DNA from 3 places in the Synergistes jonesii genome. Region 3 is predicted to be linked to each of the others. Evidence: riboswitches for the same ligand, from Rfam matches in the RefSeq annotation. Region 3 holds a riboswitch; each other region holds the start of a gene.
The links. Region 3 has a riboswitch for thiamine pyrophosphate ahead of cytX (putative hydroxymethylpyrimidine transporter CytX). Riboswitches for the same ligand answer to the same signal wherever they lie in the genome.
Positions count from the first base shown of each region.

Region 1: another riboswitch for thiamine pyrophosphate. It lies ahead of thiD (bifunctional hydroxymethylpyrimidine kinase/phosphomethylpyrimidine kinase); the one in region 3 lies ahead of cytX (putative hydroxymethylpyrimidine transporter CytX).
Region 2: another riboswitch for thiamine pyrophosphate. It lies ahead of thiT (energy-coupled thiamine transporter ThiT); the one in region 3 lies ahead of cytX (putative hydroxymethylpyrimidine transporter CytX).

Region 1 is NZ_JMKI01000002.1:179,962-186,506, reverse strand. Features, by position in the region: gene thiE (thiamine phosphate synthase) at 13-669, opposite strand; gene EH55_RS00835 (hydroxyethylthiazole kinase) at 673-1,407, opposite strand; gene thiD (bifunctional hydroxymethylpyrimidine kinase/phosphomethylpyrimidine kinase) at 1,400-2,230, opposite strand; TPP riboswitch at 2,332-2,432, opposite strand; gene EH55_RS00825 (CarD family transcriptional regulator) at 2,766-3,425, shown strand; gene EH55_RS14325 (hypothetical protein) at 3,451-3,630, shown strand; gene EH55_RS14320 (hypothetical protein) at 3,646-3,792, shown strand; gene EH55_RS00815 (proton-conducting transporter transmembrane domain-containing protein) at 4,088-5,692, shown strand; gene EH55_RS00810 (hypothetical protein) at 5,692-5,979, shown strand; gene EH55_RS14315 (hypothetical protein) at 5,985-6,545, shown strand, end outside.
Region 2 is NZ_JMKI01000036.1:18,518-25,062, reverse strand. Features, by position in the region: gene EH55_RS08105 (site-2 protease family protein) at 1-315, opposite strand, end outside; gene EH55_RS08100 (thiamine diphosphokinase) at 390-1,103, opposite strand; gene thiT (energy-coupled thiamine transporter ThiT) at 1,119-1,619, opposite strand; TPP riboswitch at 1,666-1,769, opposite strand; gene EH55_RS08090 (dephospho-CoA kinase) at 1,775-2,380, opposite strand; gene EH55_RS08085 (ATP-dependent helicase) at 2,340-4,304, opposite strand; gene hpf (ribosome hibernation-promoting factor, HPF/YfiA family) at 4,465-5,007, opposite strand; gene EH55_RS14210 (flavodoxin) at 5,287-5,847, opposite strand; gene EH55_RS14205 (formylglycine-generating enzyme family protein) at 5,861-6,545, opposite strand, start outside.
Region 3 is NZ_JMKI01000012.1:46,194-52,738, reverse strand. Features, by position in the region: gene infC (translation initiation factor IF-3) at 1-225, opposite strand, end outside; gene EH55_RS03810 (carboxymuconolactone decarboxylase family protein) at 528-1,271, opposite strand; gene cytX (putative hydroxymethylpyrimidine transporter CytX) at 1,421-2,617, opposite strand; TPP riboswitch at 2,670-2,776, opposite strand; gene EH55_RS03800 (glycyl-radical enzyme activating protein) at 2,941-3,882, opposite strand; gene EH55_RS03795 (glycyl radical protein) at 3,893-6,292, opposite strand; gene EH55_RS03790 (glycyl radical protein) at 6,321-6,545, opposite strand, start outside.

The DNA.
Region 1 (6,545 bases), on a different contig from region 3:
CATGTTGTTTTTTTATTTCGAAGGGCGCGGGAAGATTCTCTCCGCTTCGGCGAGAAGTTCCCGCGCCGCTTTTTCTGTGTCTTCCGCGTTCATCAGCGAGCAGGAGAGCGCCGCTCCGCAGGCGCCGCAGCCGGCGAGCCGCGCGATGTTCGCCGAGTCGATGCCGCCTATCGCGACGGAGGGTATTTCTATCGACGCCAGCGCCTTTTTGATCCCCTCTGGGCCTATGACGAGAGCGTCCTTTTTCGTCGCAGTGCCGAACGCCGCGCCGCAGCCGACGTAATCCGCGCCCAAGAGCTGGGCTTCGCGCGCGAGCTCGGGCGTGCGCGCCGTGCCGCCGATTATGAAGTCCGGTCCGGCTACTCTGCGCGCGACGTCGACGGGCAGATCGCTCTGACCGAGGTGGACGCCGTCGGCCCCGGCCGCCATCGCGACGTCGAGCCTGTCGTTTATCAGCAGCAGCGCGCCGTGTTCGCGGCAAAGTTTTTTCAGCGCGAGCGCGGCGCTGAAGCATTCGCGCCCACTCCAGCTCTTGACGCGCAGCTGCACTGCGGTGACGCCTCCGCGCAGCGCTGCTGATACCTTTGCGATGTTTTCTTTGGGCGTGAAGCCTTCGCCGCATATCAGATAGATCTTCAGCCGCGCGGCCAGATTTTTTCTGTCCCGCATCTTTTATCGCGCTCTCTTTTCGGCGCGCCCGAGCTTCGCCAGCGCGTCGAGAAATTTCACCCTGAACGAGTAGGGGCCTTCCGCGCGCGCGGCCGTTTCGGAGGCGCGGCGGAAGAGCGAAAGGGCTCTGTGCGACGCGTCGAGCGGCGGCATATACGCGCAGAAGAGCGCCGTAGCACTGCCAAGGGCGCAGCCAGTACCGCTCGTAGCGTGAAGCAGAGGCGAGCCGCCGCCTACGCGGAAGTTTCTTCTCCCGTCCGACAGATGATCGTACTTCCCGGTGCAGTAGGCGGCGCAGCGATATTTTTCCGCGCAGGCCGCCGCCAGCGCGGCGGCGTTTTCCACCGCGCCGCCGCAGGAGACGCCGCGCGGAGCCGTCTTTGCGCCGCAGAGCGCGCCGATCTCCGCTTCGTTGCCCTTTATTACGGAGAAGCGGAATTCTTCGAGCAGAGTGCGTATAACCGCGCTGCGGTATTTTGAGAAGCCGCAGCCTACCGCGTCGAGCACCATCGGGGCGTTATGCGCCGATGCGGCGCGCGCGGCGCTCCTGTAGAGTTCGAGAGCGTTCTCCGGCGGCGTGCCGGTGTTTATCAACAACGCGTCGCAGGCGGCCGCGCTTTCTTCGGCCTCTTGCAGCGCGCGCGTCATTATCGAAGAGCCGCCGAGCAGTGCGACGCAGTCGGCCTGAAGCTGCGCCGACACCGCGTTCGTTATCTGATATACGAGGGGCTCAGGCATGCGCTGCCTCTATCCACGGCATCTCGACGGCGTGCCCGAGACAGCCCGCGCCGTGCCCGGCCGTAACCCCGTTGAGCAGTCCGGCGCGCAGATATTTTCTGCCGCGCCCCACCGCTTCTTCGAGGCGGCAGCCGGCCGCGAGCTCCGCGGCGATCGCTGAGCTCAGCGTGCAGCCCGTGCCGTGGTTCGCCTTCGTGTCGATTCTCTTGTCGCGCAGCAAAGATATTTTGCCGCCGTTGTAAAGCACGTCGGTTATCGTCTCAGGCTCGCCTGGCAGATGCCCCCCCTTCACCAGCACCGCGCCGCAGCCGCTCTTTGCTATCACGCGCGCCGCCTCCGCCATGTCGTCCACGCCGCTTATCTTCATGCCGGCCAGCTTTTCCGCTTCCGGCAGGTTCGGCGTTACGATCGCGGCCAGCGGCACGATGAGCTTTTTCACTGCGTCGACCGCGTCCTCTTCCAGCAGAGTGTCTCCGCTCTGCGCGACCATCACCGGGTCGACTACTATCTTTTCGATGCGGAGTTCGCGCAGCGCCGCAGCCGCCGCGCTCACCGCACCGCGGTTGCCGAGCATCCCCGTCTTGACGGCGTCGAGCTTGAAGTCGCCGCCTACCGAGAGTATCTGAGTTCTGATTATTTCCGGCGGCACGCTGTGTATCCCCGTCACGCCTATCGAGTTTTGCACCGTTACCGCAGTTATCGCGGTAGTGCCGAAGACCTTAAGGGCGGCGAAGGTCTTTAGGTCGGCCTGTATCCCGGCTCCGCCTCCCGAATCGCTTCCCGCTATCGACATCGCTATCCCGCGGTATATTCCCTGCCGCATTGCCATCCTTCCTTTCAGAAAACATTTATCTTCTTCACTTAAGGCTGTAGAGCGCTGCCTTCCAAAAACAAAAGCCCGCTCTTGCTCGAGCGGGGCTTCTTGTGCGTCATCGGTCTCGCTCCCTACGCCGGCATTGACCGGATCAGGTCTGGGGTCGAAGCTCGCGCTTCCTCTCAGCTTTACAGCTCCCCCGGAGTTTCCCGTATTATTGCGCCAAATTTTGCCCGTGTCAACCCGCTCGGCGCAGAATATTTGCCGCTCGCGTCAGCGCTTCGGATTTTCTCTTCCGTCCTATTCGTCCCTTTCCGCGCGTTTTACATATATACGCGCCCTGATTGAATATAAGCGTTTACAGTATACAAAAAAATTTGATATATACTTTGAAATTTTCGCGTAAAATTGATATAATTTATTAGAAACGTGCGACATATGCGAATATTTGATTTAAGCGCGCGTTTGATTTTGGCTGTTGACGATTACTGATAGATAAAATAATTCTATGGATAATCTCAAATAATATACAGGGGGGTTGACGATGGGGACCGGCAAATGCGCGGTTAATGGTAATGGATTCAGCGTCGGCGACTGTGTCGTGTACGCCGGCAACGGAATATGCAGGATAAACGACATTAGGACGGAAAAGTTCAGCGATATGGAAGAAAGGCTCTATTACGTGATGAATTCGGTTTACGATGATAAAGCGAAATTCTATCTTCCGGTGCATATGGATGGGAGCTGCGAAAAGCTGCGCCCTCTGCTTTCGCGCGACGAAATACTTTCCGTCATCGACAAATCCGAGGATATAGGCGCACAGTGGATCGAAAACGACGAAAGCCGAACGGCCGTCTTCGAGGACGTGCTTAAGAGCAGGGATATTTCAAAAATTCTCTGGCTTATAAAAATCCTGCATGTGCACAAGGCGGAGATGCGCGAAAGCGGCAAAAAGTTCCGTGCGTGCGACGAAAAGATTCTCGCGGCGGCGGAGCGCGGCGTCAAGGAGGAGTTCGCCTTCGTGCTCGGGTTGCGCCGCGACGGCGTGATCCCCTATATCGTAAATTACCTGACGGGGAGGAGAGACGCCGAGGATGACGAGAGAAGACGCACTGGAGCCGATAGAGCGAATACCGTACATTACGCTTTTGAACGCGCCAAGCAGCAAGGGAAGAATAGACCTTTACAAGAGGGCGCTCTCTAAAAAGGACCCGTTCGAGCGACTGAAAGTGGCGAAGAGCCGCCGCTTCAGGAAGGGCGGCGGTGCCGGAAAGACAGAGGTCGCGCTCGAGGCCGAATACGCGAAGCGCGCCAACGACAGGTTGAACGCGGCTTTCGTCGAAGCCCTCGAGATAAAGGAGGATGAAGTCGAAGCGTTTATAGACAGGCATTTAAAGGAAACTGGCTGAATCCGCGCTTAAAATATGGATATTCCGCTGGTCTTTGCCGGCGTCGAAAACGACGAGCTGCGCACGCGCGGCTCGTTTTTTGCTGAAGGATGGTACGGACGCAGAACGAAAATAAGCGCAAGCCGTATCTCCGCGGCGCTCGTGGAATCGCAGATAATTTAGGGCGCGGCAAGAGCGCCGCCGCTTAAAAGTATATGCGCCGAAAAGGGGCTGCGCTTAGGCGCGCCTCCTGCTTTCCGCGAAGAGAGAAAATTTGAAAGCGGAATATGCGCTTTTTACCAAGGCGCTAAATCGCAAATGACTATATAATAGCGCCGGTCCGCCCTGTGCGCAGAGGTGAAGGGACCGCCGGTGCGCGGGAAAAAAAGCCGGCTCTTTGCTATAATGTATGCGCAAGACGCGCCCGCCGCCCGCACATTCTTCAAGCGCCGGTCCGCGCCGCAGGAAAGGTGAGTTTATGGATTTTCCCCTTATTTTCAAGACGATGCCTCTGCCCGTGCTGGCCTTTGCGCTTCCTCTTTTCGGCGCGGCCGCATACGGCCTTTTGATTTTATATAACGATTTTATCGCACAGTGGACCCGCAAGCCTGTAGAGCTCCCGCGCCTCTGCTGCAAGCTGCCATTTCTGCTGCTGCTCTGCGCGGGCGCGCTTATTTCGGCGCTGATATGGAAATATGCAAGCGGCGCGTCCGATCAGCTGTACGTTTTCACCGGCGGCGGCTGGAGCGACGTGCTTTCGCCCGAGAGCGGCAAAAAGATGCAGGCCGCGCTGAGGGTAGACGCCTTCGGCGCGACGTCGGCGGCGCTGATGAGCTTCGTCGCGCTCGCCGCTGGGCTGCGCGCCCTCGCGGAGCGCAGAAAGCCGATAACGCCGCGCGTGATAATGCTCTTTCTTCTTGCCTGCGCCGGCATACAGGGAATATTTTTCCTAAACAACCTACTTTCGCTCTTCTTCTTCCTGATGATAACGCAGCTCGGCGTCACAGGGCTTTACCGCGGCTTTTACGCGAGAAGGGCGCGGCGGCGCAGGCGCCATCTCTTCTATTACCTTTCGCGGCTGCTGCTGCTCGCTATGTTCCTCGCCGGCGCGATGATTCTCAGAAGCGGCTACGGCAGCACAAATATCAGCGTGCTCGCCTCCGTGATAGAGCCCTCTCGGGCGTCGCTGTGGGCCTTCGTGCTGCTCGTCGTGCCGCTGCTCTACATCTTCGTCAAACCTTCGCCCCTCCTCGACGAAGCTGCGAAAAACTGCTTTTTCGGCATAAGGACGCAGGCGACGCTCTTCATCGTCTTCCGCGTCGTTTTCTCGCTTTACGGCCCGATGCGCGGGCTGCAGAAGGTCCCGCTGCTTTTTATGATGCTCGGCGTCGCGCTGCTGTTCCTCGCGCTCGCCGTGCTTTCGAAGGAGCCTGAGCCGTCGAATTTTATGGATTCTTTGATATTTTGTGTGAAGGGCGCCATCCTCGTGTCGATGGGAGTCGCTATGGACGGCTCCTTCAGCGCCGAAAGGGCCGCGCTCTACGGCGTGGACGCGATAGAGTCGATGATCTCGCTGTGGCTTGTGTTCCTGCCCCTTTCCGCGGCTTTCGCGATCGTCACGGTCTTTCTGAAGGAACCGGATGGAAAGGGCGCGGAACTTTGGCGGTACGGCCGGCTTTTCAAGCGCTTCCCCTTTGTTTCGTCGTTCCTGCTGCTGCTCGTCGCGATAACGGCTGGTCTGCCGCCCTTCATCGGCTACGAGGGCAGACAGTTGCTGCTTCGCTCGGCCAATTTCATAAGCCCCTTCCTCACTCTGCTGCTGTTTTCGCTGACGGCGGCGATATTCTTCGCCGCACTGCGTTTCGTGCTGGCCCTGTCGGCGTCCGGCGGAGAAGGGGACGGAGAGGGGGATTTCGAAGGCGTCCACGCGGCGCTCTTGCCGATCTTTCTGCTGTTGCTCATCTTTGCCGCGGCGACTCTGACGCCCGGCAGGATATTCGCCGATTCCGTCTCTCCTTCCGTGGAATCTCTGATAAACAGGACTGTTCCGCGCTCCCTTTCGCCGGCTGGGAGGGATGGATGATGTTTTTCAGTATCTCGACCGGGTTTTTCGCGTGGAATCTGCTGAAATGGCTGGTACTTTTTCTTGTCGCCGCCGCCGCGCTCTCCTTCGCGGTCAGGCGCGCGCTGAAGCACGGCGTGGACTTCCGCGGCGGTGCGGCAGCCGAGTCGATCGGAGCCTTTTCGCGCCCAGGAGTGCGCTCCTTCCTTGAAAACTGCATCGAGCCGTGGCTCGCGCTGCCCTTCAGCCCTCTGCTGGGAATAGGCGCGCTCTTCCTGCTCTTTGTGATCGCCGTCTTCCTGGGGTGACTGTTATGAATGATATTTTCCCGCTGCTCTTCAACTGCTTCGTCGCGCTGTTGCTGATAACGTTCGTATTTTCCGCGGCGATAAAAAGCGACAGGCTCTATCAGCGCCTTGCGGCGCTCGTTATGAGAAAAATGGGGCGAGCCCTCCCGGCGCTGCCCGAGGCGGCCTTGCGCGCGGCTTTCCGCGAGCCGGCGTCCCTGCCGGGCCGCGCTGCGGCGAAGGTCGTCATTTACGCTCCGGCGCTTGCCGCCGCTTCTCTTGTGACGCTCTGCGCGAGCCTGCCTTTCTGCACCTTTATCCCGATCATCGACAACGGCGCCGACATAATACAGATGGCGCAGCTGCTTCTGCTCTCCGAGGCCTTCGCCGTAGCGGCGCTCTGCTCGCTCGGCACGAAGGAGGGGCTCGATTTCGCCGCGGCCGAGGCTAAAGCCGCGCTCAAGCTGCTCGTTCCGCTCGCGGCCTCCGCCGCCTCCCTCTCCTTCTTCTTCACGCAGAACGGCGTCGACAGAGACCCCTTCAGCCTCAATTCCTTCTCGGTCGTCGGGCGCTTTTCCGCGATGTCC
Region 2 (6,545 bases), on a different contig from region 3:
CGTCAGAAAATTTCCGGCGGCCCCGGCAAGGCTGACGATCACGATGTCGCGCCTCGGATGTTTGAAGTATCTCGTATCGATCGGCACAGGCTTCGCCCAGCCGATGCGGAAGAGCAGAAGGCATATCGCGCCGACCGGGTCGAGATGCGCGAGAGGGTTCAGCGAAAGCCTTCCCTCGCGCTCGGCCGTCGGGTCGCCGAGCAGCCTTGCCGCATAGCCGTGGCAGTATTCGTGAAATGTTATGGCCCACAGCACGGCCGGGAGGCTCAAAAGAAGATTCGCCAGGCCGGCCTGCGAAAATATATTAGTCAGCATCGAAACACATCCCTGTTCTCATAGAGTTCACGAGGGATATTTTAACACGATAGAGGCTTTTGCCCTACAGCGAATCATTCATCCCACAGCCAATAGAAGCCGAGGCGTCCGCTTCCGCACGACACGAGCGCGTCCACTCCGTCCACGAGCCTGTTGCTGAGCGCATAGGGAAACGCGTAGCAGAGCTCCACGCTTTCGAGCGGCCAGCGCGCGCCGCGGATAGAGACGCCTTCGCACCTTTCCGAAAAGGATATCAGCGAAAGAGCTTTCGGCTTTCCGTCAAAAGTAAATTTCATTTCCTCCGCGCCGGCAAGCAGCGCGAGCCCCTCGCGTTCGTCGGCGACGCAGAATGGAACGTGCGGCGCGGGGAAGTTCAAAAATGAGATGACGACGCTCCATAAATGGTCGAATCTGCCGCCCCACGCGCCGGTCAAAAATATTTTTTTCGCGGCGTTTTTATTTCTTTCGCAGAATATTTTAACGGCCAGTTGAAAATCCGTCAGCTCTTTGTCGCTTGGGAATTTTTCACACGGCACCCCAAGCGCCCCGGCCCACTCCCAGCTTTCGCGCGCGGCGCTGTCGCAGTCGCCGATCAGCATGTCGGGGATCACGCCGGCTTTGCGGCATATCTCGACGCCGCGGTCAGCGGCCCACACCTCGCGCCCCTTCGCCGCGGCGGCAAACCACGCGGCGTCGGGCTCTCTTCCTCCCAAAACAAAAAGCGCAGAGCGCTGCGCTTTTTCTCCTTCGCATTCTATCGCGACATGCGGAATGCCTGTCTTCTGCAAAGCGGACGCCCTCTCCTATTTGAATTTTTCGAGCCTCGGCATAATGATATACACCGCGGCGACCAAAATCAATATCTCAGGCAGAGCGTAGCTCGCGTTGTAGCCTATCGAGTAGAGCCACACGCTCGCGCCTTCCGGCGCGTAGGAGGCGAAAAAGACGACACCCGAGAGGACGGCGGCGCAGAAAGAGGCGAAGCAGGCGCATATAACGCCGAGCCATTTTTTGTGCGGGAAAAATCCCGCTATGCCGATGAGCCCGCTCGCCACCGGATAATCGAGCAGAGCCTGCAGCGGGTGCACCACGTAGCCTCCCAGCAGAAGGCGCAGAGCTCCCGCCGTGACGCAGACGAGGACTCCGTAGCGCGGCCCGTGCCTGAAAGCGAAGACGATAAGAGGCAGCAGCTTGAGGCTGACCGAACCGCCCTGCGGCATCGTGAAAAGCTTGAAATAGGAAAGCGCTATCGACAGCGCAATAGAGAGCGCTCCCTCCACAAGGACCTTTGTAGGAATTTTCATCGGTGATTCCCCCAGATAAAAATTACACCGGAGATGAAAGGGATCGTTTGGATTTCCTGCATCTTCCCTGCGGCGGCATTGCCCGCGTCAGGTTCAAAGGGTCATGACTCGCGTCGATTTCTCAGTCTTTCGACTCCCCCGATGTTGGAAATGTTTTAACAGGACGCTTCCGATTTGTCAAGCTCGCCTTCCGAGATTTTCCTCCAAAGAGAGCGCGCCTTCTCGCGCCACTCCTCTTCGCTCCCGTCGTTCACCAGCAGGCAGTCGGCGCGCGCGATCTTCTCCTCGCGCGGCAGCAGATGAGCCTCGCGGCGCTCTATCTCGCCCGCGCTCCAGCTGCGCTTCGCGTTCCTCCCGACGCGCTTTTCAAATCCGCACGCGGCGTAAACGACGAAATCGACGAGCTTTTCGTAGCCGCCTTCGTAGAGCAGTGGAATCTCCGCGACCACGACGCCGCCGGCGCTCCTCGCCTGGGAGAGGATATTCTCCATAGTTTTCTTGTGGAGCAGTTTCGACGCGAAGTCGTACTCAGCGTCGTCGCCGAATATCTTCGCCGCTATCTTCGCGTACATCTCTTTGCGCGGCGCGTCGAAAAAGCCTTTCCCCCAGCGCTCTTCGGCTTTGCGCCTGATCTCCGGGTCGTCCCACAGCGCGCGCGCGACGCTGTCGGCGTCTATCACGTGCGCCCCGCACTTCGCCAGTTCGCCGCAGAGCGCGCTTTTACCAGCGCCAACGTCTCCCGTTACCCCTACTATCGGCATGATAGGCTCCCCCCTGCGCATCGTCTTCTAACACCCTCACATCGCGCGGAACCTCGCCGATGAAGCGCGACATCGGATTCCGCTGAATCCCTCCGAAGAGCAGGCGGCTCGATGCGCAGCTCATAAAGAGCCGCTCCCTGGCGCGAGTCATTCCGACATAGCAGAGGCGTCGCTCTTCGGATATGCCGTTCTCCTCCTCTACGCAGCGTGCGTTGGGGAAAATGCCCTCTTCGAGCCCCGTCATGAATACTATCGGAAATTCGAGCCCCTTCGCGGCGTGGAGCGTCAGCAGATTGACCGCGTCATCATCCTCCTGCGCGGCATCTTGGTCCGTCACGAGGGGAATCTCCGCCAAGGCCTGAGCCACGTCGCACTCTTCCGGCACGACCGACAGTATTTCAAGAACGTTGCCCTCGCACTCTTCCCAATCGTCGGGATATGCCCCGGCCAGATACCCCCTGTAGCCGTTCGCGTCGAGTATCGTGCGCACAGCGTCCGATATATCGTCGGAGCTTTCAAGTATCGCGAGCATCTCCGACGCGAGGGCCTTAGCGCCGAGCCCCTGTTTCCCCTTCAGCCCGCCGCCCTCCTCGCGCACGCGCTTCCACAGCTCGGCGGCCTCTTCCTCCTTCATCCGGGCTATCGCTTCGCCGAGCTTCTCCGCGCTCTTTTTGCCGAGGCCGCGTGCGGGGATGTTCGCGACGCGCGCCAGCGAAAGCGCGTCGCGCGGATCGACCGCAAGCCGCAGCATCGAGAGGACGTCTTTGACCTCGGCGCGCTCGTAGAACGCGACGCCCCGTATCACGCGGTAGGGCAGCGAGCGTTCGAGCAGCGCCTGTTCGAGCCCGCGGCTCAGTGCGTTCACACGGTAAAGGACCGCCATTTCTTTGTAGGCGTAGCCGTCGTCGTGGAGCGACTCGATCTTTTCCGCAATCCACTCGGATTCCTTTTCGTCCGTCAGATGGCGCCGGAGGTATATCGGGCGACCGCGTTCCGCCGCGGTCCACAGCTCTTTCGGGTGCCTGTCGTCGTTGTTTCTGATGACGCCGTTCGCGCCGTCGAGGATGTTTCCGCTGGAGCGATAGTTCTGATCCAGAATCGTCATCCTGGCTCCCTTGAAATCGCGCTGGAAATTCAAAATCATCGACATATCGGCGCCCCGCCAGCCGTAGATGGACTGGTCCGGGTCCCCCACGACCATTATCTTACGCCCGCCTTCGATCAGGCAGCGCAGAAGAAGATACTGCGGCTGATTGACATCCTGATATTCGTCGACGAGCACCCAGTCGAGACGCGCACGCTCCGCTTCGAGCACATCGCGGTTCGACGCGAGTATGTGCAGCGGCAGCACCATCAGATCGTCAAAGTCGAGCGCGCGCTGCGCTGTCAGATGCTTCTGATATTCGTCGTATAGGGAGCGCCAGCGCTCGGATATTTTCGGCTCGCGCGTCACGGGGTTCGCCTTCGTCTTAGCCTCGGAGATCATATCGAGCGCGCTCGCCGCCTCGAGGTTTTTGGGGTTTATGTTGAGCTCGGCCATCGCGCGCTTGACGACGTTCTTAACGTCTCCCCTGTCGAATACGACGAAAGGGTAAGGCGCTCCGGCCTTCGACAGCGCCTCGTGATACCTGCGGAGGAAGCGCAGCCCGTAGGCGTGGAAGGTCGATATCTCAAGCCCCTGCAGCTCGCCGCCGAGTATCGCGGCGGCCCTCTCCCTCATCTCGCGAGCGGCCTTGTTCGTAAAGGTCAGCGCGAGTATGCGCCACGGCCTGACGCCCTTCTCCTCTATGAGATACGCGATTTTAGTCGTAAGCACTTTCGTTTTTCCGCTGCCGGCTCCGGCGAGCACTACCTGAGCTCCGTCGCAGTACGTTACCGCCTCGCGCTGGCGCGGGTTGAGCGCTCCAGTCATTCTACAAACCATAGCCACACGTCCTTAACATGATGCGTTATAACGATAAAATTACAGCCTGTCGCGCCGCCGGTCAAGCGATAAATTTCCCGCGCGTCCAAACGGCATAAAAAATCCCCTCACGGGGAGGGGATATTCTGCGCTGTAAACCTGCCGTTGAAAAGCGTGCGCTCTATTTGGGTTCGAGCAGCCCGTAGCCGCCCTCTTCCCTGCGGTAAACGACGTTTATATCTCCGCTTTCGTCGTTCTTGAAGATAAAGAACGAATGCCCCAGCAGCTCCATCTGCATCGTCGCTTCAAGCGGCGTCATGACGTCGACCGTAAACTTTTTTATCTTTACTATTTCGCGCTTCGGTTCTTCTTTCTCGGCCTGCTGCGGTAAAAGCTCCGGGTCGATATCGAAGGAAATATCCTGCACCTTCATGCGCACTTTGTCTGTGAGATAGCTCTTATGTCTCTTCACCTGGCGTTCGATATTCTTCAAAGCCTTGTCGAAGGCCTTGCGAAGGTCGGGAGCGTAATCTTCTCCGCGCATCACGACGCCGTTCACGTTCGAGGTGATCTCTACCACGTTCATGCCTCTCTTGTAATTGAGCGCGACCTGCGTGTCCAGAATTCGATCGAAAAACTTTTCGATCTTGAAGAGCTTCTTCTCCATATACTCCTTAATGTCACCGGGGAGTTCGACATTGCGCGTAAGAAAACGTACCTCCATAGCAACTCCTCCATTCTTGGTGCGATATTAACTTACTGAAGTTATTCTACCATGTTATTCAAATTAGCTCAAATATACAAATATCGTAAGAAATCAGATTTAGCGCGCATCTCCGCAGCTTCAAAGGAACGAAACTGCCCGCCGCGCGGTGGAGGTTTATATTTCCGCGTGCCGACCGAGCCCGCGCCGACCTTCATCGATGAGCGCAAAAAATGCGGGTACCGGAAGCTCTTCGTTCCCGGCACCCGCGCGTTAAATAATTTTTTGCAAGCCAAGCGCCTATTTCTCTGCGGCGAGCCTGGCGAGCCACGCATCGATGTCGCGGGAGAGCGTGCCGCCTCCGCCGTAATGCACGGAGAGCGCCTCGCATATCTCCGAGTCGGGGCACAGCTTCGCTATGGCGGAGACGCTCCGCCCGAGGCGTCCGCCTCCGTGGCTGCAGAAGGGGATTATCTTCTTGCCCGAGAGATCGTACTCCTCAAGGAAGGAGGCTATCGGCATCGGTATAGAGGCCCACCAGTTCGGATAGCCAAGATACACGGTGTCGTACTTCTTAACGTCCGCAAGCTTCGAGAGGAGCTTCGGACGCGCGTCCTTCTGCTGCTCGTCCTTAGCGCGCGCGAGACAGGCGTGATAGTCGCTCGGGTACGAATCGACGATGGTTATCTCAAAAAGGTCGCCGCCGGTCCTACGATGAATCTCCTTCGCTATGTTCGCGGTGTTGCCCGAATAGGAGAAGTAGGCGACGAGTATGTTTTCCCCCCGACCCGCCGGCGCCGCGTGCGCCGCCGCGGCGGAGAGGAGAAACGCCGCGAGCACGGCCGAGACAATTTTTTTCATTGCAGTCAACTCCTTACTTCACGTTACGCGCGACGCGGAAGCCGATATTGTAAACGCGCATATCGGGAGGCATCGCGCTTCTGTACGCCGAGCGCAGATGTTTGCCGAAATCGTTCCAGCCTCCGCCGCGCGCGACGCGCCAGCGCCCCTTTTCCGCGCCCGAGGGATCTTTACGCTCTCCATCGTACGCGCCGTATATATCCCAGCACCATTCGCCGACGTTGCCGTGGACGTTGTAAAGGCCGAAGCGATTCGGCGCGAAGCTGTCTACCGGGACTGTTTCGCCGCGGTATTCGCCGCCCTGCCCGTCAACGTAGGGGTACGTTCCGTAATAGTCGGCTTCCTCAGGCGTGATGTTCGCGCCGGTCCAAAAGGGCGTATTCGTCCCCGCGCGGCACGCATATTCCCACTCGGCCTCGGTGGGCAGCCTGTAGCCGTCGGCTTCCTTATTCCAGCTGACGCTTCTGCCGTTCACGGCGTAGGCCGGCGTCAGCCCATCCTTCCTGCTCAGCGCGTTGCAGTAATTCACCGCGTCGTACCAGCTGACGTTCTCGGCCGGTAGGTTGTCGCCGCGGAAGGAGAAGTCTTTTTCTCCCATCAGCTCGCAGTACTCGCGCTGCGTCACCTCGTACCTGCCGATGTAAAAGTCGCTCACCATTACCTCGTGCGCGCCTTCATCCTTTTCGCGCCACGCCTCC
Region 3 (6,545 bases):
CTTCTGCTGCTGGAAGCGGTACTTGCCGTAATTCATTATGCGGCACACCGGCGGATTTGCCTGCGGCGCGACTTCGACCAAATCGAGTTCCACGGCCTCGGCCATTCTTAGAGCTTCCTGGATATTCACCACTCCGCGCTTTGCGTTCTTCTCATCGATAAGGAGAATCTCCGGCGTCGTTATCTCGGAATTTACGCGGGGCTCCTCTTCCCTTGTGTTTGCTATGGCATTACACCTCCTAAAAATATTCGCTTATAAAAATAAGCCCGGACGCACAAGAATGCGCCCGGACCTTTGACATCATCTTTCGGTCAGCCTGACAACTAAAAGCGCCGGCAGGCGAGAGGGGCATCCTCTGCTTAAAACCCGTTGGAAAAATCCAACTCAGATATATTAACACGGCGCGCGGCAGAGCGCAAGCTTTTTCGCGCTATTTTCAAATGGTTCGATCGCGATAAGAAGTCGCTCGGCGCTTCCCCACATATCACCCCTAAATCATTTCCTAAAACCCTATTTTTTCTCTGTTATTAAGGGAGAATCAGATAATCCTCATCTTCTACCGCCTCACACCACTCCGTATGCGTCTCCGCTCCGGCAATCTCCTGCGCGATATGCTGGAACCACGAGTCCTTTGCGGCGCCATGCCAGTGCTTTACGTTCGCCGGGATGTTTACCACATCTCCCGGATGCAATTCTCTCGGCTCCTTGCCCCGCTCCTGATACCAGCCGCGGCCGCTGACGCAGATCAGAAGCTGACCGCCGCCGCTCGAAGCGTGGTGGATATGCCAGTTGTTCCGGCATCCCGGCTCAAAGGTCACATTGAACGTCGGAATCTGCTCCAAAGTCAATGGAGCAAGGAAACTGCGCCCGATGAAATACTGCGCAAATGCCGTATTCGGCCTCCCGACCGGGAACACGGAAAGGTCGGATGGAACGCCGTCCGCCTCCGGCCGTTCATCCCCATATACTTCCTGAATGAGCGGAAATGTGCTCCACGCCTTCGGCCACCCGCAGTAAAACGCAAGCTGCGTGACGATCTCCACAGCTTCCGTCCTTGTGACGCCGTGTTCTCTGCCGAGCGCAAGATGAGATTTCAGCTGCGGATAAAGTCCAGCTGAGAAGAGCGCCGCAATCGTGATCATGCTGCGATCCCTTGCGGAGAGCTTATCCTCTCTTGACCACACTTCCCCGAACAGAACGTCGTCATTGAGCTGCGCAAATTTCGGAGCAAATTCCCCTAAGCGGTCTCTTCCAGCTGTTTGTTTCTTCATCATAGCCGCCTCCCCGTTAAATCCTGTCGGAAAGAGTTCGGCCTCTTTCCGATCTATTGCCATTCCTATGTAACCCAAGCCATAAAGCTCCGCAAAGCGCTAGTATACCCCGCCTGCCTCCGGCATCCATTTTGCGGGCTTTTACCATGTCAGCGCGTCAGGGCCCGCGTCCCGCGCGGGAAACATTTTCCGACGATCCACGTGAGCGCCGCCGTCGCCGCTATCACCGGCAGAGTCGCGCCTATCGGGCTGCCGGCGCTCATCAGATATCTGTAGAGCGCGAAGCCCGCGCCCCACAGCGCCATATTCCGCGGCGAAAAGGGCTGGGCCGAACGGTCCTCCCCACCCAGCAGGAAGAAGTCCGCCACCATCACCGCGGCCATAGGGGCGAAGACGGAGGAGATAAGGTAAAGCAACTCCTCGTAGCTCTCCGGGTCGGCGAATATCGCGATGAGAGTACCGAGCGCACACACCGCGATGCCCGCCGCCTTCTCCTTGACGCCTTTGAATATCACGTGGAAGCTGATGCCGGCCGAATAAGCGTCGAGGAAGGTCGTCGTGACGGTCGAAAAGGCGACGATGATTATACCTGCCGCCCCCATGCCAGCGCCGCTCATGATCTCGGCGACGTCCGCGCCTCCGGTGTAGATCGCGGCCCCGAGCCCGATGAAGTACATCCAGCAGCTGACGATCGAATAGATCGCACTGCTCACCGCGGCGCTCTTGCCGGGCTTTTCCGCGTCGCGCATATAGTCGGATATCAGCGGCAGCCACGACAGGGGCATCGCGACGGAAAGCTCGACCGCGTCGGCGAATTCAAGCGAGCCGCCCACCGCGTCGGCCTCTCTCCCGCCGCCGAATATGACGAACGAAAGCGTCAGCGTAAGGATGAAAAGCGCGGCCATCGCGACCTTGTTCACGCGCTCGAAATTTTTCATGTCGAGAACGATCCAGAGCGCTATCAGCGCGCCTATCGCGCAGCACCAGAGCGCGTTGTTCATTCCGGTCACGGGGTTGAGAATCAGCCCCAGCGAGATCGCGCCACCGGCTACCATCACGGCGGTCCAGCCAATCAGCTGAAGCACGTTGAGCGCGGCGAAAAATTTCGCGCCGCCGCGGCCGAAGAACAGCCCCGTGCTCTCCATAGCGCCGCACGCCGAACGCCCGCCTATCAGCGCCGCAAGATACATCAAAAAGCCTCCGGCGGCGTGCCCTATCACGACCGCGGCCATGCCCGCGCCCATGCCTAGCGGGGCCAATAGAGTCCCGGTGTATATCTCCGCTATAGACACCGCCGCGCCGAACCATATCAGCGCGTTGGCGTAAGTCGTCCTTTTCTCCTCCATCGCCGACACCTCTTACGAAAAATTTACGGCCGCCCCATAAGGACAGCCGTAAAAACGCACACGAGCTATTCTCCCTACGGCGGCATTACCCGCATCAGGTTCATCGGGTCGGGGCGTCGCCCCCTCTCAGCCTTAAAACAGGCTCCCCGTCTGCTGCGTGGAAGGAATCTCCTTCCGTTTGACCGTATTCTATCAGCTTTCTCAAATTTGTAAAGCCGATTTTACCGCGCCTGGGGGAACGCGGCGCGCGGAAGCGCCCGCCTCCCGCGCTCTCAAAAGCCCTTCCGTACGCCGCTTGTTTAAACCTGCCCGTTTTGCCGCCGCTACTCCACCGTCACGCCGTTTATCTTCACCGTCACGCCCGCGGCTTTTTTGAAGAGCAGCGCCTTTTCGCGCATGAACTGTGCCTCCGGCGGCTGTATTTCGTCGAGTTCGTACTCTCTCTCCAAACGCTTGTAGGTCTCCGTGCCGAGCCTGTGGTAGGCGAGGAATTCCATGAAGCGGAGTTTTTGGAGGCCGCTCACGTATCCCGCAAGTTTTATAAAATCTTCGTCTTCGTCGTTTATTCCCGGTATCAGCGGCGTGCGGATGACTATGCCGAATTTGTATGGGCTTCGGTCCGCCCGCTTTATGTTGTCCAGTATCTGCGCGTTGCCCACGCCCGTCAGTTTCTTGTGTTTTTCGGGGTCTATCTGTTTTATGTCCGTGTGGAGAAGGCTGATATAGGGCAGTATCGGCTCTATCTCCTCCCACGGCGCGCAGAAGCTGCTTTCTATCGCGCACTCTATGCCGCGCTCGCGGCAGCCGGCAAGCACTTCTTTGAGGAATTCCGGCTGTGAGAGCGGCTCGCCTCCGCTCACGGTCAGCCCGCCGCCGGAGTGGAAGAAGAAGAGTTCGTCTTTCGCTATTTCACGCACCGCTTCTTCCGCGCTCATTTTCACGCCGTAGCGCGTTATCGCGCCGCTGGGGCAGGCTTTCAGGCACTCGAAGCGGCCCGCGCATCTCTCCCGATCCGTTTTTATCCTGCCGCCCTCTATCGAGAGAGCGCCGTTGGGGCAGGCTTTTACGCATCTGCCGCAGAGGGTGCATTTCTCTTGTGTCATGCCGCGCTCCGGTTCGAATTTCTGCGATTCGGGGGTGGAGCACCAGAGGCAGCGCAGCGGGCAGCCTTTTAGGAAGAGGACGGTCCTGAGTCCGTCTCCGTCGTATATCGAGCTTCTTTCGAAGCGGAGCACTGTGCCGGAGGTTTTGTGCGGGCTTTCCATGTTTTTCCTTTTAGCCGCAGCTCATGCAGTTGACGGAGCTCTGAGTCGTGCGCGCTATTATGTCGTTCTGCACGTCTTTGCCCAGTTCGACGAAGAAGGCCGTGTAGCCCGCGACGCGCACGAGGAGGTCCTTGTATTCCTCCGGGTGTTTCTGCGCTTCGATGAGTTTTTTCTGGTCCACGACGTTGAACTGGATGTGGTAGACGCCGAGCGAGCAGAGCGTCTTGAGCATGCCCATGATCTGCTGTACACCGTTTTCGCTTTGGGCCATCTGCGGGTCGAGTTTCATGTTGAGCAGCGTGCCCTGTACGAAGCGGTCGTGCGGGATGTTCGCGACTGATTTGAGCACCGCCGTCGGGCCGTTGGTGTCTGTCCCGCCGTTGGGGCTGACTCCATCGGCGAGCGGCTTCCACGCGCGGCGCCCCGACGGCAGCGCTCCGACTTCTTTGCCGAAGGGGGTGTTGCCGGATACCGGCAGGATGCCCGGGGTCATCACGCCGAATTTGCTTCTGTAGCTTTCTATCTCGTCGGCGATGTAGCCGAAGAGTTCGGCCGCCAATTCATCTACATAAGCGTCGTCGTTGCCGTATTTCGGCGCTTCTTTGCAGGCTTTGAGGATTTCCGGCGCGTCTTCGAAGTCGCTCGCCAGCGCGCTGAGGAGCCGCCGCATGTCGCATATTTTCGCGTCGTAGACGAGCCGTTTGACGGCCGCGACGCTGTTGATGAGGTCCGCGACTCCTATGCAGATTATGCCGTTGCCGGTATTGTATTTGGCTCCGCCCCAGGCGTAGTCTTTCGCGTTTTCGATGCATTCTTCGAAGCTTATCGAAAGCGCCGGCACCGGACGCTCGAAGCAGATGTCGTCGATGATGTGGCTGGCCTTGACGGTCGTGCGTATCACGTAGTGCAGCTGGCGCTTGAGTGCGTCAAGGAAATCTTCGTATGTTTCAAAAGTGAGGGGGTCGCCCGTCTCGGCGCCGGCAAGCACGCCCGTCTTGCGGCAGCGCCCGTTCAAGAGCGTGAATTCTATGACGCTGCCGAGGTTGATGTCGGCGAGGGCAGAGTAGCCGCGGAGTTTGCCGGCGAGGTTGGTTTCTACGCAGCCGCCGGGGTTCCAGTTCCACGCTTCGTTGTAGGGGATGCCTTTGTTCATGAGCATCCTTATTCCCACTTCGTCGTTGTGGAAGGCCGGGAAGCCGGTGCCCATCACCATGAGGTCGACGATTTTGCGCAGGAATGAGTTGGGGTTTTTCGCCATGTTGTAGCGCACCGAGAGCGACGGCTGGTAGAGTTTGGTGTCCATGGTCGCCTGGATTATCATGTAAGAGAGCTCGTTCACCGCGTCGCGGCCCAATTTGTCTATGCCTCCGGCGCAGAGGTTCTGGAACATCGGGTAGCCTGAGGAGTATTCGGCCGTCTTTTCGTCCTGGAAGACGCAGGGCTCGGAGAATTTGACCCAAAGGCAGTCGAAGAGTTCCTGCGCCTCTTCCGGCGTGATGCGCCCAGCTTCTATGTCCGCCTTGTAGTAGGGGTAGAGGTACTGGTCCATGCGCCCGGGGTTGTAGGCCGCGGCGTTCTGTTCCATGAAGATGCATACCTGGTAGAAGTAGAAGGACTGCATCGCTTCGCGGAAGGTGCGCGGCGGGTAGGCCGGCACGCGGCGGCAGCTCTCTGCTATCTGACGCAGCTCGGCTTTGCGCTTAGGGTCTTTCTCTTCTCCGGCAAGGCGCTCCGCCTCGGCCGCGTAGCGCTCGGCGAGTATTTCCATCCCTTCGGCCGTGATCAGCAGCGCGTCGAGATACACTTCTTTCTCATAATCTCCGGGAACTGTCGCGTCGAGTTTCGCTTTGCGCTCGAGTATCCTCTTGCGCAGGCCTTCGACACCGTTGTCGATGAACCAGCCGTAGCCAGCCGTCACTTCGCCCCAGCCGCGGACGGCTTTCTTGTCGATGTAGAGCGCGCCGTTGTCGCGCAGCGCCGCCACGTCGGCGGGGATGCGCGCCAGCCACTCTTCGTAGTTGGAACGCCCCTTCCAGTACGGGCGGATGATCTCTTCGAAGTCCTTCTTGTCCTGCGGAAGAAGTTTGAATTTGTCGTATTCGCGCGTGTTGATGGTCTCGAGCTCGCGGTCGAGCACCGACCAGCAGACGTCCGCCGAGAGTATGCCTCCGCGGATCTTGCTGCCCGAGTTGCCCACTATGAGCTCGTCGTCCCATATCTTGACGCTCTTCTCGCTGCACTGTCTGCGAAAGGCCTTCGCCTTCCTCGTCACGAGCGCCTCCCCCTGCGTTTCGAGGAAGCTCTTCGTCAATATCACCGCGTCTTCGAGATCTATCTCCGGGTAGGTCTCGAACACTTTCTTCTTCAACCTGTTCACTCTTGCCATGTACTTGGGTTCTGTCGCCGTCATCTTCAGTTCCTCCCCTGTAGTTAAATACTCAGTTCAGCTCTTCGTATTCCGTTCTCGCTATGATCTCGTCCTGTGTGTTCGCGTTGAGCTCCGCGAAGTAGGCGCTGTAGCCCGCCACGCGGACGATAAGGTCGCGGTGCTCCTCCGGCTTGCGCCGAGCCTCCTTCAGATCCCCCGAGGAGACGACGTTGAACTGGATGTGGTGCCCGCCTAAGTCGCACCAGGCGCGGATATAATCCGCAAGAAGCGCCGC